One region of the Pseudomonas sp. ICMP 8385 genome, then DNA from elsewhere that is predicted to be linked to it. Evidence: riboswitches for the same ligand, from Rfam matches in the RefSeq annotation. Region 1 holds a riboswitch; each other region holds the start of a gene.

Region 1 (4,961 bases):
AGGTCCAGCGCCACTTTGCCGCTGTCGACAGTGGGCACCAGATGGGTAAACGGGATCTCGATCAGGCGGTTCTCCCGCACTGCCCGCAGGCGCGACAGCACCGGGTCGCGGGTCAGCAACTGGCGTTTGCGGCTGGCCGGGGACCACAGGGCGTCGGCCAGCAGGATCACATCCGGGTCGCTCATCAATAACGTCTCGCTGCTGACCCTGACCCGGTATTGATTAATCCCGGCCAACAGGTTGCGCGCTCCGGCAGCGGCCAGCAGGGCACTGACGAAACCGTGTTGTCCTTCGCTGTCCAGGCCATTGACTTCACTGTCGAGGTAAAACACCGACAAGGGTTTGGCCGGCTTGGCCAGTGCCCGGGCGCTGGCCAGGTCGGCGTCCAGGGCCTCAATCAAGTCGCGGGCCCGCTGCGGTTTATGCAGCAGGTTGCCCAGGGTCAGCAGATCATTGCGAATATGCCCGAAGTAATCCAGGGAATGCCCGGCACACGCCGACTCCAGCAGGTACGAGGCCACACCGTTGCCGGCCAGCCCGGTGCGCGAGGTGATGCCGTTGCCAAAGGCCGTGGCAAAACCGCCCACCACCAGGTCCGGCTTTTGCCCATACAACACCTCGCTGGCCGGGTAGCGCGGGGCAATCACCGGCACGCCCTGATACTGGCCCTGCTGGTGCGCGGCGCCGTTGTCATCCAGGTACGCCACGCCCACCAGCGCCGGGCCGGCTCCCAGGGCCAGCAGCATGTCGGCGGCGTGCTGGTTCAGGGCGACGATGCGCGATGGCGGCGCAGTGGGCAGGTGCCAATCCTGCTGGCAGTTGCGATAGCCGTCCGCCAGGGCCGAGGCACTGCCCAGCAGGGCCATGGCCAAGCCTGCCAGGCGCTTCACGGGTGCTCCCGGATCAGCAGTGCTTCGACCACGTCGCCGCCCACCAGGTGCACATCCACCAGGCGCACGGCATCGGCCTTGCTGCGCACGCCATACCAGCAGCGCTCCGGGTACACCGTGAGCACCGGCCCCAGGTTGCAGGGGAACTGGCAATGGGTGCGCGTCAGCAGCACACCGCCGGGTACTTCGATGTGTTGGTGTTCCAGCAGGCGTCGGCGCAGGGTTTTCCACAGTTGCAAGGCGCCACGCTGGGTGCAGCGCGGGCCGGTGCACAGCAGCACATGGCGGGCATGCTCGGGGATCCGGGACCAGTCGGGGTGGCTGTCCACCCCGTCGATGTGTGTGATTTCAGTCATCAGAAGCGATACGTGTAACGCACCTCAGAGGTGAAGGGGCGGCCCAGGTTGTCGACATTGCTGGAGCGGCTGGTGACGTAGTCGCGGTCGAACAGGTTCTCTACCAGCAGGCTCACGCGGTGTTGATGGGCGTGGTCGAGGTAGCGGTAGGCGTCGGCGTCCACCACCGAGTAGTGACCGTACTCGATGCGTTTCGAGCTGGTCACATCGTGGATATAACGGATGGCCGCGCCGGCGCCCCACAGGCGGTTCTGCGACTCGAAACCCACCCGCGAACGGGCGAAGAAACTGGGCACATCATTGATCGTGACGCCGGCGCGCGACTCGGTCAGGTTGCGGGTCATGTCCGCCTGCAGGCTCCACTGGTCGTTGAGCGCCCACTTGGCGTCGGCCTCGAAGCCGCGCATCTGGATCTGCCCCTGGCCGTTGACCCACTGGATATCGTCGAGGGTGATCAGGTCGGTGATCGTGCGCTTGAACAGGGTCAGGCTGGCACTGAACTCACGGTCGGCCAGCAGGCCCTTGTAGTCCAGGCCCAGCTCGGCGTTGCGGCTTTTTTCCGGCTTGAGGTTGCGGTTGCCGAGTTCGTCGCCGGGCTCATTGACAAACAGTTGCTCGGCATTCGGCAGCTTGTAGGCGGTGCCGTACTGGCCGCGCAGGGCCCAGTTGGCGTTGAGGTCATAGAGCGAGGTGAGCATGCCGACCGTGGCACTGTCGCCGCCGCTCATGGTTTCGTGGCGCACGCCGATACTCGGGTGCCAGTCGGGCAGGGCGTCGATCTGCGGGCGCAGTTGGCTGTACAGGGCGTGGGCCTCGGCCTGGTTGTTGTCGATGACCAGCACATCGTCCTGGCCCTTGAACCACTGGTTGTCGGAGCCGAACACCAGCACATGCCCGCCTTCAAGCTCAGCCTTGCCTTCGGCCTGCACGCCCCAGTCGGTAAAACCCCAGTAGTCATTGTGGTTGCGTACCAGGGTGCCGCCGTCGGCGGTGTTGTTGACCCGCGAGTAACGGGTGTCCCAGTCGTTGATATGGCCCTTGACGAAGTAACTCAGCCGCTCGTTGAGGCGTTGCTCGAAGGTCGCCGTGGCGATCTGTTGCACACGGTCGTTGGTGGTCTTGCGGTTGTTGGTGGCGCCGGCGAAGTCCAGGTTGGCGTCGGAGTACTGGTAGAACAGCTCCAGGCGCGAGTCATCGGCAAAAGACTGGATAGCCTTGGCGCCGAGGGTGGTGACTTCGTAGGAACGTTTCTTGTCGCTGACATGGCTCATGTCGCGGTTGCGAAACGGCTGGTAGCCCTCGGACACGTTATGGCTGACATAGGCCAGCAGGCCCAGGTCGCCCAGGCCGTTAGTGAAAACCCGCTCGGCCCGGGCATCGCCGGTGGTGCCGCCAAAGGTATCGACGCCCAGGTTGGTTTCGCCGGACACCTCGCGGGTCTGCGGGCTGCGCGTGACGATATTGATCACGCCCGCCACCGCCTGGGTCCCGAACAACAGGCTCTGGCCACCCTTGAGCACTTCGATGCGCTCCACGGCGTTGGCCGGCAGGGTGTCCAGGTACAGGCCACCGTACAGGCGGTTGTTCAGGCGTACGCCGTCGAGCAGGATCAGGGTGTCGTCATTGCGTCCGCCCAGCAGGGAATAGGTGCCGTAGTCGAACGGGCCGTTTTTGGGCGCGACATAGAAACCGGGGATAAACATCTGCATCGCCCGCGTGATATCGGCGCTGGGGCCGGCGCGTTCAATCTGTTCGCGGGTGACAATCGCCACTTTGCTGCCGTATTGGGCCATCTCGGCCACGGTGGTGGATTCCACCGACGGCGCCGAAACGGTCTGCGGATGGAGCACCAGGGCCGCGTCATCGGCGAGCAGCAGCGGGCTGAACAGGCAACCCAGGAGCAGGGTTGGGCCAGAGGTAGAGGAACGTTGGAAAATCATAGTCTTCTCGAAAGTATCTTCGCAGAAGCACGCAGGAGAAGGCGCCGGGCACACACCGACACCGGCCCATGCCCGCCCACCGCAGGATTATGCCAAACAGAAATTCCAGGCCGGTCTCCGGGCTCTCGCGTATCGAACCCTTCACCTTCCCATGGCGTTCTGGCCACAGTGGTGTAACGAAGGGGTCACGCGAATACCGTTGCGGGGGCAGCACCGGACTTGCTCGAACGAGCGTACCGGTTTCCCGTTTCACCTCATGCACGGCGGCATGCGGCACCTGAAACAGGGCCGCATCTGAACATTCGTAGGACCGTTCGTCAATGCGACGAACCGATTGGCCAGTGCCGCGTGCTGGAGGGTGCTCAGCGATTTGCCGTTGTAGCGCTCGTGCGGGGCGGGTAATACACGGGGTAGTAGGAGAAGAGAATGTATTCCAGAGGGTTGCGGATCAGGGAAATACCCGTGCGGTCCTTGACGGTGTCGACACTGTCGTATTCTGCGTAGGTGTCACTCACCAGCTTCGGCCCGTTTTGCGGTCCGTGCATCTGGGTGCCGGTTTCAAATTCGGAGGTGACCAGTTCGGGGCTGGGAGTCACTGTCACGGTCCCCACGAAGGCCTTCACCGGCTTTTTGATCAACCTCTGGAACTCGGCGGCAAAGGAGTTCTCGGAGCCATTGCCGGAGTAACAGACAAGCAAGCGAACGTTGTCGAACTGGCTGGGGTCGATGCCTTTGGCGAGCAGATGGGCATGTAGTTGTTCGGCGGTATGCTCGGCGCCGTCATAAAGGATGGTTGAACTCTTGCCCAGCAGTTGCTCCGTGAAGCTGAGGTCGCGGCCATGGGCGTTGATGTTGAGGCGGGGTTTGCCTTTGTATTCATCTTCAAAGGTAAAAAGGTTGCCTTTGACCAGTTGCATTTTTTTCATGTTGCCTTTCATGACGATCATGCGTCGGACCTTTTCGCCATTGGGTGCCTCTACGATACTGTTGTAGCGGCCACCACGCAGAGGTGTCTCGGCCAACCCTGAGGTCGGGTGTATGTCGGTCTGCCTGGGCAGGGGGCGTGCTCGACGATGGGTCACCAGCATCGCAAGGTTGAGCAACAGATCCGCCATGGCCGGTTCTTTGTTCGACGTGTCATCGTCCGCCAGCGTTTGCAGGTCGCTGAGAAGGCCCTGGAACTGCAACATCGTACCGATGGCGGCACCCGGGCCGCGCAGGGCGGGCAGTACGGCGTTGAGCAACAGATAGCCGCCTTCCTTGAGCGTTGCCCAGCGGCTTTCGGCATCGGAGACAGATTGTTGTTCGGCCATGCTGATCAGGCCCTGGGCGTTGGCGTCGTACAGGTGGTTTATCAGTTTCCCGGTTTGCAGTTTGGCCTTCAGCGCATCGGCAGCGGCGTAGCTTCCTACGGCTAGCGTGGGTGCGGCGGGAATGGTTTCTCCGTCACCCACGCCAAACAGGCTGGTTGTCTGGGCGGAGGGCTCCTTGAAACTCCAGGCCTTGTAGTATTCCCGGGTCGAGCTGTCGGGAAACCAGGCCAGGATGTCTTTTTGCAAACGCCCTGGCTGCTGGATGGCCTCCAGCAAGGCCTGGCGGGTCGGGAATTGCAGCAGCGGCGCGTCGGCGATCAATGGGCGATAGAGAATGTGCGGGCCGCTGGCGCTGTCTTCGGGCTCGATCAGGTACATGTTGTCGACCACGTCGGGCGTCGCGCCTGGCCCGGCGATGAACGCCAGCGGTCGCACGGCGATTTCTTTGCCGTCGACGGTCTT
Region 2 (4,961 bases), on a different contig from region 1:
CCGGGTCGCCGGGGCCGGCGCCGATGAAGAAGACGGTCATGGAAAAATCCTGTGCAAAAGCGGACGAGCATGAGCACGGCTCATGATCGAGAAGGGCAATTATCGGACTTTAGCCAGCGCAGGCCAACGCAAACGTGGCCCTGGCGGCTTTTTTGCGGGGGATCAGCAGTCGGGCAGGGGCATTGGCTAGCTGTTCTGCCAAGGCCAAAGCGGCACTTTCGGCAATGCCGTAGCACCCTGTATGGGCGAAGGCCACATTCGACCTGTGGCTCAAGCGCCCTTCGTAATCGAGCAGTTGTTGTGCATCAAAGCACTGCAATGGCAGATTCAGGGCCTTGGCCAGGGCGATCATGCCCGGTTCATCGCGCTTGTGGGCAATACTGGCCAAGGCGCTTACCTGGCCGGGGTCGATACCGGCCTCGGCCAGGGCGCTGCCGAACAGTTCCAGCAGAGCCTCAACCTGACAGCCACGCTGACAACCCAGGCCGACCGTCAGGATCATGCTGCGTATTGAACGTCGCGATTGCGGCGAAACAACCAAGCGCTGATCAGGCCCAACGCCAGCCAGAACGCAACGTTGGTCAGTTGCGAAGCGATCTTGAACTGCGCTTCCAGAGCTTGCGGGGCGAGCATCGAGTGCACTTCGGGCTGTGGCGCGCCAATCACATGGGGTACGGCCAGGATCGCGACGCCAAGGATCTTCAGCAACCAGTTGCGGCCAAACACAATCAGCGCAATGCCGGCAGCAGTGGAGGCTGCCGTGCCGATCCACCAGACCTGCCGTTGCGCCAGGTCCGCCGCCGCCGTGCCGGGCAGCTCAGGCGGCAACCCCAGGGTCGGCGCCAGCACAAACGTGGCGTAGCCGGCCAGGCCCCAGAGCAGGCCCTGGGCAGTACGGGTCGGCGCGCGCAGGGTGTAGAGGCCGGCGAGCATCAGGGCAAAACCTACGGCGACCACCAGGTTAGCGCCGGTGGTGGACAGCAGGCGCTGCCAGCCGTCTTCCGGCGCCCAGGCTTCGGCGTCGTGGCTGTGGGCCGCAGTGCCTGGAGCATGCTCATGCACCTCGGTCACTACCGGGGCGTTTTCAAAGGTTTCCGCCTGCAGAATCAACGGGGCCACCCAGAAACTTTGCAGCAGGGTCAGCAACAGGGCGGCCAGCAGGCCGGTGAACCCTGCGGTTTGCGCAATACGCTTGATCATGGCAGCAGGCCTCAATGGCACGGGAAGGCGGCGCTGTGGCGCGTATCGTGGGCGGCGTTGTGCACCGCCTCGATATGGGAGAACCCGGCGAAATACACCAGGCACGCACCGAGGATCGACGCGCCGATGGCGGCGGTCAGGCGTTGGCTCAAGGTGGCGTTGGTGCTGGCGGTGTGTGAGGTGCTGCTGATGATCGACATGGCACGTCCCTTTCGAGTGGCAGGGTGACACGAGCGCATGAAAACCCCGCGAGCCGGGCCCGCAGGGTTCTGAACAGCGCCCGCCCACCGCGGGTTTGTTATCTGATGGTTCGGGCCGGTCTCCGGGCTTGCGAGGGGGCTCTTTCGAGACCTGGAAAGCATCGCCTTCCCATGCCAAAAGCACAGTGGCTGTGACGCTTCGCTCGCTTACCGTTGCGGGGGCAGCACCGGACTGTCATGCAGGCATGAGTCACCGGTTTCCCGTTTCACCCTGTAAAGGGCACCCGAAACAAGATGTGTAGGAGAGCATGGGCGCGGGATGGCCGTCAATCCAAGCCGCGACCGCTTTTCAATTGACCCGTCCTCATGCACTGCGTAGCCTTGCACCTTCGAGGTTCTTCGACCCCGGTCGAAGCTAAGAAGGGAACGCGGTCCAAGCCGCGGCTGCCCCCGCAACTGTAAAGGGTTTATCTGACTGCCACGCCACTGCCAATACGGTGGGAAGGCGCAGCCAGCGCCAGCCGCAAGGCCGGCAAGCCCCAAGCCAGGAGACCTGCCTCGTCACCGATTTTCCATTTCAACCGGGCGGGGTGATCCGGTGACGAATCCTGCACCTGCGCGCCGCCGCAGGGCCAGTCGTCCCGTATGCCCGCCCCACAGGGCATCCGATGAAAACACTGGCCAAACTCCCCGTCACTATCGTCACCGGCTTCCTCGGCTCGGGCAAAACCACCTTGCTGCGCCATATGCTGGACAACGCCCAGGGCCGCCGCATTGCGGTGATCGTCAACGAGTTCGGTGAGCTGGGTATCGACGGCGAGATCCTCAAGCAGTGCTCCATCGGTTGCACCGAAGAAGAAGCCAGCGGCCGCGTGTATGAACTGGCCAACGGCTGCCTGTGCTGCACCGTGCAGGAAGAGTTCTTCCCGGTGATGCGTGAACTGGTGGCGCGCCGTGGCGACCTTGACCATATCCTCATTGAAACCTCTGGCCTGGCCCTGCCCAAGCCGCTGGTCCAGGCCTTCCAGTGGCCGGAAATCCGTAGCGCCTGCACGGTTGACGCGGTGATCACCGTGGTCGACAGCCCGGCCGTGGCCGCTGGCACCTTCGCCGCGTTCCCGGACCAGGTCGACGCCCAGCGCAAGCTGGACCCGAACCTGGACCACGAATCGCCGCTGCACGAGCTGTTTGCCGATCAACTGGCCAGCGCCGACCTGGTGATCCTCAATAAAACCGACCTGATCAGCGCCGAAGACCTGGCCCGTGTACGCCTGGAAGTCGCCGAAGAACTGCCGCCCGCGGTGAAAATCGTCGAAGCCAGCAGCGGCCGCCTGCCCCTGGATGTGTTGATTGGCCTGGGCGCCGGTTCCGAGGAGCATATCGACGGGCGCCACAGCCATCACGATCACCACCACAAAGGTGAGGACGATCACGATCACGATGCGTTTGATTCCATCTCCATCGACCTGCCACAGGCTGACGAAGCGCTGCTGCTCGACGCCTTGACCCAGTTGGTGGTGCAGCACGGCATCCTGCGGGTCAAAGGCTTCGCGGCGATCCCCAACAAGCCGATGCGCCTGCTGATCCAGGGCGTGGGCACGCGTTTTGACAAACACTTCGACCGTGCCTGGAGCGCTGACGAAGCACGCATCACGCGCCTGGTGCTGATCGGCCAGGACCTGGACGCAGCAGGCCTCGAAGCGCAATTGCGCGCTGCGCTCAGCGTTTAACCCGTGCACCTGCTCAGGACCCAGCCCGGAGGTTTCGTCTCCGATGACAATATCGCCGACCTTGGGCAAACCCCCGCCGAGCTGGTGATCCTGTGCAGCGGCGATTCGAGCCTGGCGTTGCTGGCCGAAGCGGCGCAGCAACTGCCCGACGACTACCCGAGCCTGCGCCTGGCCAACCCGATGCAGGTGCAGAACCATGCCTCGGTGGACCTGTATGTGGACGAGGTGCTGCGCCACGCCAAGGTCATCCTGATTTCCCTGCACGGCGGCATCGCTTATTGGCGTTATGGTATCCAGCGCCTGGTGGAGCTGGCCGGGCAGGGCGTGCAGTTGATCCTGGTGCCGGGGGACGATCGCCCCGATCCCGAACTCAGCAGCTTGAGCAGCGTCAGCGCCGAAGAGCGCGACCGCCTGTGGCACTTTCTGCGCCAGGGCGGGCTGGGGAATGCGCTGGATTTCTATCGCTGCCTGGCCAGTAGCTACCTGGGCCGCGATTACCCGTGGGCCGAGCCGCAAACCCTGCCGCGCACGGCGATCTATCACCCGCACAAGGCCAATGCGCGCCTCAATGACTGGCAGGCAGACTGGAACGCCGGGTGGCCGGTGGCGGCGGTGCTGTTCTATCGCTCGCACTTGCAGGCGGCCAATACCGGTTTTATCGATGTGTTCTGCCAGCGCTTGCAGGCGGCGGGCCTTAACCCGCTGCCGATAGCGCTGGCCAGTTTGAAAGAGCCCGGCTGCCTGACGGTGGTCGAGGACCTGCTGGATGAGGTGCAGGCGGCGGTGATTCTGAACACCACCGGCTTTGCCCAATCCAGCCCCGAAGCGCCCCATCTGCGGCCGTTTCGCCGCAATATCCCGGTGATCCAGGCCATCTGTGCCCAGGACAACCAGCCCGGCTGGGAAGCCAGCGAGCAGGGCCTGGGCCCGCGCGACCTGGCGATGCATATCGCCTTGCCGGAACTGGACGGGCGCATCATCAGCCGCCCGATCAGCTTCAAGGACCTGGCCTGGCGCAGCGAGCGCAGCCAGTCGGATGTGGTGTGCTACCGCGCAGCCCCCGAACGCATGGACTTCGTGGCCGAACTGGCGCGGCGCTGGGTCGAGCTGGCACGGGTGCCCAATGCTGACAAGCGCATCGCCCTGATCCTCGCCAACTACCCGACCCGCGATGGGCGCATCGGTAACGGCGTGGGCCTGGATACCCCGGCCGCCGCCTTGAATATCCTGCGCGCCCTGCAAGCCGAAGGTTATCCGCTGCCGCCAACACTGCCAGACAGCGGCACCGCCTTGATCCACGAACTGCTCGGCGGTGTGACCAACGACCTCGACAGTCTCGACCTGCGCCCCTGCCACCAAAGCCTGGGCCTGGACGATTACCAGGTAATGTTCAACCGTTTGCCCGAAGCCAACCGCCAGGCTGTATTGGAGCGCTGGGGCACGCCCCATAACGATCCGATGTGCCGCGACGGGCGCATGATGATCGCCGGCCTGCGTCTGGGCCTGACCTTTGTCGGCATTCAGCCGGCACGGGGTTACCAGGTGGATGCCAGTGCGGTGTACCACGACCCGGACCTGGTGCCGCCCCATGCCTACCTGGCGTTCTATTTCTGGCTGCGCCATACCTACGGCGCCCATGGCGTGATCCATGTGGGCAAGCACGGCAACCTGGAATGGCTGCCGGGCAAAGGCGTCGGGCTGTCCGAAAATTGCTGGCCGGATGCGCTGCTGGGACCGCTGCCCAATATCTACCCGTTTATCGTCAACGACCCGGGCGAGGGGGCCCAGGCCAAGCGCCGCACCCAGGCGGTGATCATCGACCACTTGATGC
Region 3 (4,961 bases), on a different contig from region 1:
CGCACACAGGATCAATACCCACAACCACACGCCGCGCTGCACCAGTTGCCAGCCACGCTCGATGGAATCGGCATCGGCCACTGGCCCTTCGCCGAGGGGTGGACGCTGGTGCAACTCACCGTGATAAATCGCCGCCCCGCCCAGCTCGACACCCAGGGCGCCCGCGCCTGCGGCCATCACCGGCCCGGCATTCGGGCTGTCCCAGGTCGGGCCCTGGCGGCGCCAGCAGGTGAGTGCCAGGCGTGTCTTGCCCAGCACAGCGTAGGTCAAGGCGACCAGGCGGGCGGGGATGTAATTGAGTACGTCGTCAATCTTCGCCGCCGCCCAGCCAAAGCGTTCAAAGCGTTCGTTGCGATAGCCCCACATGGCATCCAGGGTATTGCTCAGGCGGTACAGCACCACGCCCGGCACGCCGGCCACGACAAACCAGAACAGCGCGGCGAACACCGCGTCGCTGCCGTTTTCCAGCACCGATTCGGTGGCGGCCCGCGCCACTTCAGTGCTGTCCAGTTCACGGGTTTCGCGGCTGACCAGGTAACTGACGCGCGTGCGCGCCTCGTCCAGGTCACCACTGCGCAGGGCCTGGGCCACCGGCAACACATGCTCACCCAGGCTGCGCATACCCAGGGCCAGGTACAACGCGAGGATCTCGATCACCCAGCCGAAATAAGGCGCCCAGGACAAGGCCGTGGCCAGCAAGGTCAGGGGTATCACGCAGATAAACCACGCGGTCACGCCATGGCTGCGCCAGCCGCGCCCTGCGGAGTTGAAACGTTGCTCGATGCGCCCGGCAAAATTGCCGAACGCCACCAGCGGATGCCAGCGCCTGGGCTCGCCCAGCAGCGCATCCAGCGCCACTGCAGCGACACTCAGCAAGGCCACACTCATTGACTCACTCCCCAATAATTTTCATACAGCATGTCACTCAGCGGACGCGGTTCGGTCCAGCCTTCGAGTTGCAACATCGGTGCCGGGTAGAACTCGGTCACCGGGCCCAGGCACAGCACGGCCAGGGGCTTGGCGCCGGGCGGCAGGCCCAGCAGGTCGGCCAGGTCCCGGGGCTCGAACAACGACACCCAGCCCAGGCCCAGGCCTTCGGCGCGGGACGCCAGCCATAGATTCTGGATCGCGCAGGACAGCGAGGCCAGGTCCATTTCCGGCAAGGTCCGGCGCCCGAAAATATGCCGCTCGCGGTCATCCATCAACGCCGCCACCAGCACCTCGGCGCAGTCGTGGATGCCTTCGACCTTGAGCCTCATGAAATCGTCCGAGCGCTCGCCCAGGGCTTGCGCGGTGCGGATGCGTTCGGCTTCCACCAACTGCTGGATCTGCCCGCGCAGGTTGCGGTCGCTGATGCGGATAAAGCGCCAGGGCTGCATCAGGCCGACGCTGGGGGCCTGGTGCGCGGCGTGCAGCAGGCGATGCAACAGTTCGGGGGCGACGCTACCGCCGCTGAAGTGGCGCATGTCGCGGCGTTCGGCGATGGCGCGGTAGATCGCGTCGCGCTCGGCCTGGGGGTAGGCGTGGTCGGTCATGGCCCTATCGCGGGCAAGCCCGCTCCCACATTTGCAGCGTGGTGGTCTGCGATAACGGCTTGCCGGTCTGGCGCAAACAACGCGGCCACCGCAGCCGGGTTCGACGGGAAATAAAAGTGCACATAGGAGGCCGTCATCCGCCCCTGGCGATACACCGCCTCGGCGCCGCGCCCGCCATTGGGGCTCAGGCCACGGGCAATCGGCTGCCACTGCGTGCTGGTCAGGGAATGATGATAGGTATGGCCGCGCAGCACGCCTTCTGGCAGCTCGACCGTTTGCAGGGCCAGGGCCGCCAGGCGTTTCTGCATGACCGCATCGCCTTGCAGCAGGCCCAGCAGTTCGGCGCGGGAGCCCTCGACATCGGTCAAGGAGTCGAGCAGGTAGAGCATGCCACCGCATTCGGCCAGCAACGGTTTGCCAGCGGCGTGATGGGCGCGGATCGCCTGCAGCATCGCGGTGTTTTGCGACAGCGCCTGGTGATGCAGCTCCGGGTAACCCCCGGGCAGATAAAGGCTGTGGGCATCGGGCAACACGCGGTCATGGATCGGCGAGAAGAAGTGCAACTGCGCGCCCATCGCCCGCAGCAAGTCGAGGCTGGCGCCGTAGGTGAAGGCAAAGGCTTCGTCACGGGCTACGGCAATCCGCACCCCGGCCAGTAAGGGCTGGGCCTCGATCACCTCGGGCGCGGCGAATGCCACCGACGGTGGCAGCGCTACCTCGCAACTGCTGGCCAGGGCGGCGGCCGCCGCATCCAGGCGCAGGTCCAGGTCATTCAACTCGCTGGCCTGCACCAGGCCCAAGTGGCGGCTGGGTAACTCAATGCCGGTTTCCCGGGACAGCGCGCCGTACCAGCGCAGGCCTTCGGTCAGGCTGCCTTCGAGCAACTGCGCATGGCGCACGGTGCCGACGCGGTTGGCCAGGACCCCGGCGAACGGCAGGTCCGCCTGGTAACGCGCCAGCCCCAGCGCCAGGGCGCCGAAGGTCTGGGCCATGGCGGTGCCGTCGATCACTGCCAGCACGGGCACGCCAAAATGGCGGGCCAGGTCGGCGCTGGAGGGGGTGCCGTCGAACAGGCCCATCACGCCCTCGATCAGGATCAGGTCCGCCTCCCCCGCAGCTTCCCACAGCAGGCGGCGACTTTCCTGCTCGCCGACCATCCACATGTCCAATTGATAGACCGGCGCACCGCTGGCGCGCTCATGGATCATCGGGTCGAGAAAGTCCGGGCCGCACTTGAACACCCGGACCTTGCGCCCCAGGTTGCGGTGCAAGCGGGCCAGGGCGGCGGTGACGGTGGTCTTGCCCTGGCCTGACGCCGGTGCGGCGATCAGCACGGCAGGGCAATGGCGCGGCGGGTTCAAAGCTCGATGCCTTTCTGTGCCTTGATACCGGCCTGGAACGCGTGCTTGAGCATGCCCATTTCGGTGACGGTATCGGCCATTTCCATCAGCTCCGGCTTGGCGCCACGCCCGGTGACCAGCACGTGCTGCATCGGTGGGCGGGCTTGCAGGTCGCCAAGCACCTGGTCCAGGTCAAGATAGCCGTGCTTGAGCGCGATGTTCAACTCATCGAGCACCACCAGGCCGATGGACGGGTCCTGCAACATTTCCCGGGAGACTTGCCAGGCCGCTTCGGCGGCGGCGATATCGCGCTGGCGGTCCTGGGTTTCCCAGGTGAAGCCCTCGCCCATCACATGAAAGCGTACCTGCTCGGGGAAGCGCCGGAAGAACAGCTCCTCACCGGTGCTGTTACGGCCCTTGATAAATTGCACGACGCCGCATTGCATACCGTGCCCCATGGCCCGGGCCAGCATGCCAAATGCCGAACTGCTCTTGCCTTTGCCATTGCCGGTCAATACCAGCAGCAAACCGCACTCATTCGGTGAATTGGCAATGCGCTCGTCAATCACCGCTTTTTTGCGCAGCATGCGCGCCAGGTGGCGTTCGTCACGATCAGGGGAATCAGTCATGGCAGCTCTCCGTTGGGGCTGGACAAAAACGGCGGGCAGGAAAAGACAACAACATGAAGCCAAGCATCGCCCACCGTGATGCTGTTGGATGGATCAGGCCGGTCTCCGGGCTCATGAGGGGTGCCCTGTTGACCAGGGCAAACCGACGATGCACCTTCCCATATCGCGGGCGATACAGTGGCAAAAGCAGCGTCTTGACTCATTTACCGTTGCGGGGGCAGCGCCGGGATCGTGGCCGCACTGTAGAAAAGTGCGCGCACTCACCGGCTTCCCTGTTTCACTCGGTCGACGCGTACGTCACCGAGCACCTGAAACAAGCGGCGAAGGTTAGTGGGTTGGGGGTACAGCGTCAATTAAAGCCGGCCATACACTTGAACCATCGCCGCGCGCCAGGCCTCTATGGCTACAGGCTTTGAGGATAAAAACATGCACAAGACCCGACTCGCCCTACTGATCATGGCCGCAGGCGCACTCGCCGCCTGTGGCGAAAGCTCAACCTTGCAGGTATCCGATGGCACCGGGCCGTCGCCCAAGCTGCCGGAACCGAATAAAACCCTGATCCCCACCGTCAACATCGCCCCGGCGATTGGCTGGCCCGATGGCGCCAAGCCGACCGCGGCTGCGGGCACCCAGGTCGGCGCCTTCGCCGAAGGCCTGGATCACCCACGCTGGCTGTATGTATTGCCCAACGGCGACGTGCTGGTGGCCGAGACCAACGCGCCGCCCAAGCCGGATGATTCCAAGGGCATTCGCGGCTGGGTCATGGAAAAGGTCATGGGCCGTGCCGGTGCCGGTGTCCCCAGCCCGAACCGCATCACCCTGCTGCGCGATGCCGACCATGATGGCGTGGCGGAAACCCGCACGGTGTTCCTGGAAAACCTCAACTCACCGTTTGGCATGACCCTGGTGGGCAACGACCTGTATGTGGCCGATTCGGACAAGCTGCTGCGTTTCCCCTATCAACCGGGGGAAACCGCGATCAAGGCGCCCGGCACCAAGGTCATCGACCTGCCGAGTGGCCCACTGAACCACCACTGGACAAAAAACGTGGTGGCCAGCAAGGACGGCGGCACGTTGTATGTGAGCGTGGGTTCCAACAGCAACGTCGGCGAAAACGGCCTGGAAGCCGAACAGGGCCGCGCGGCGATCTGGGAAGTCGACCGGGCCAGCGGCAAGCAGCGGATTTTTGCTTCCGGGCTGCGCAACCCCAATGGCATGGCCTGGGAGCCACAAAGCGGCAAGCTGTGGACGGCGGTCAACGAGCGCGATGAAATCGGCAGCGACCTGGTGCCGGACTACATCACCTCGGTCAGGGACGGTGGCTTTTATGGCTGGCCATTCAGCTACTACGGCCAGCATGTGGATGTGCGGGTCACACCGCAGGACCCGGACCTGGTGGCCAAGGCGATTGCGCCGGACTATGCCGTAGGGCCGCACACCGCATCGCTGGGCCTGAC

What was found. Region 1 has a riboswitch for cobalamin ahead of AO268_RS27055 (TonB-dependent receptor plug domain-containing protein). Riboswitches for the same ligand answer to the same signal wherever they lie in the genome.
Region 2: linked by a shared signal. The riboswitch ahead of cobW (cobalamin biosynthesis protein CobW) and the one ahead of AO268_RS27055 (TonB-dependent receptor plug domain-containing protein) in region 1 are both predicted to bind cobalamin.
Region 3: linked by a shared signal. The riboswitch ahead of cobO (cob(I)yrinic acid a,c-diamide adenosyltransferase) and the one ahead of AO268_RS27055 (TonB-dependent receptor plug domain-containing protein) in region 1 are both predicted to bind cobalamin.

Annotation. Positions count from the first base shown of each region.
Region 1 covers NZ_LKBY01000135.1:30,151-35,111, reverse strand. Annotated here, with positions in the region: gene AO268_RS27065 (ABC transporter substrate-binding protein) at 1-866, opposite strand, end outside; gene AO268_RS27060 ((2Fe-2S) ferredoxin domain-containing protein) at 887-1,246, opposite strand; gene AO268_RS27055 (TonB-dependent receptor plug domain-containing protein) at 1,246-3,186, opposite strand; cobalamin riboswitch at 3,278-3,482, opposite strand; gene AO268_RS27050 (DUF6543 domain-containing protein) at 3,549-4,961, opposite strand, start outside.
Region 2 covers NZ_LKBY01000113.1:202,090-207,050, forward strand. Annotated here, with positions in the region: gene cobM (precorrin-4 C(11)-methyltransferase) at 1-40, opposite strand, end outside; gene AO268_RS21350 (cobalamin biosynthesis protein) at 110-502, opposite strand; gene AO268_RS21355 (CbtA family protein) at 499-1,200, opposite strand; gene AO268_RS21360 (CbtB domain-containing protein) at 1,212-1,400, opposite strand; cobalamin riboswitch at 1,497-1,703, opposite strand; cobalamin riboswitch at 1,776-1,975, shown strand; gene cobW (cobalamin biosynthesis protein CobW) at 2,069-3,130, shown strand; gene cobN (cobaltochelatase subunit CobN) at 3,134-4,961, shown strand, end outside.
Region 3 covers NZ_LKBY01000024.1:116,345-121,305, reverse strand. Annotated here, with positions in the region: gene cbiB (adenosylcobinamide-phosphate synthase CbiB) at 1-888, opposite strand, end outside; gene bluB (5,6-dimethylbenzimidazole synthase) at 885-1,535, opposite strand; gene AO268_RS05250 (cobyrinate a,c-diamide synthase) at 1,532-2,896, opposite strand; gene cobO (cob(I)yrinic acid a,c-diamide adenosyltransferase) at 2,893-3,504, opposite strand; cobalamin riboswitch at 3,584-3,831, opposite strand; gene AO268_RS05240 (PQQ-dependent sugar dehydrogenase) at 3,931-4,961, shown strand, end outside.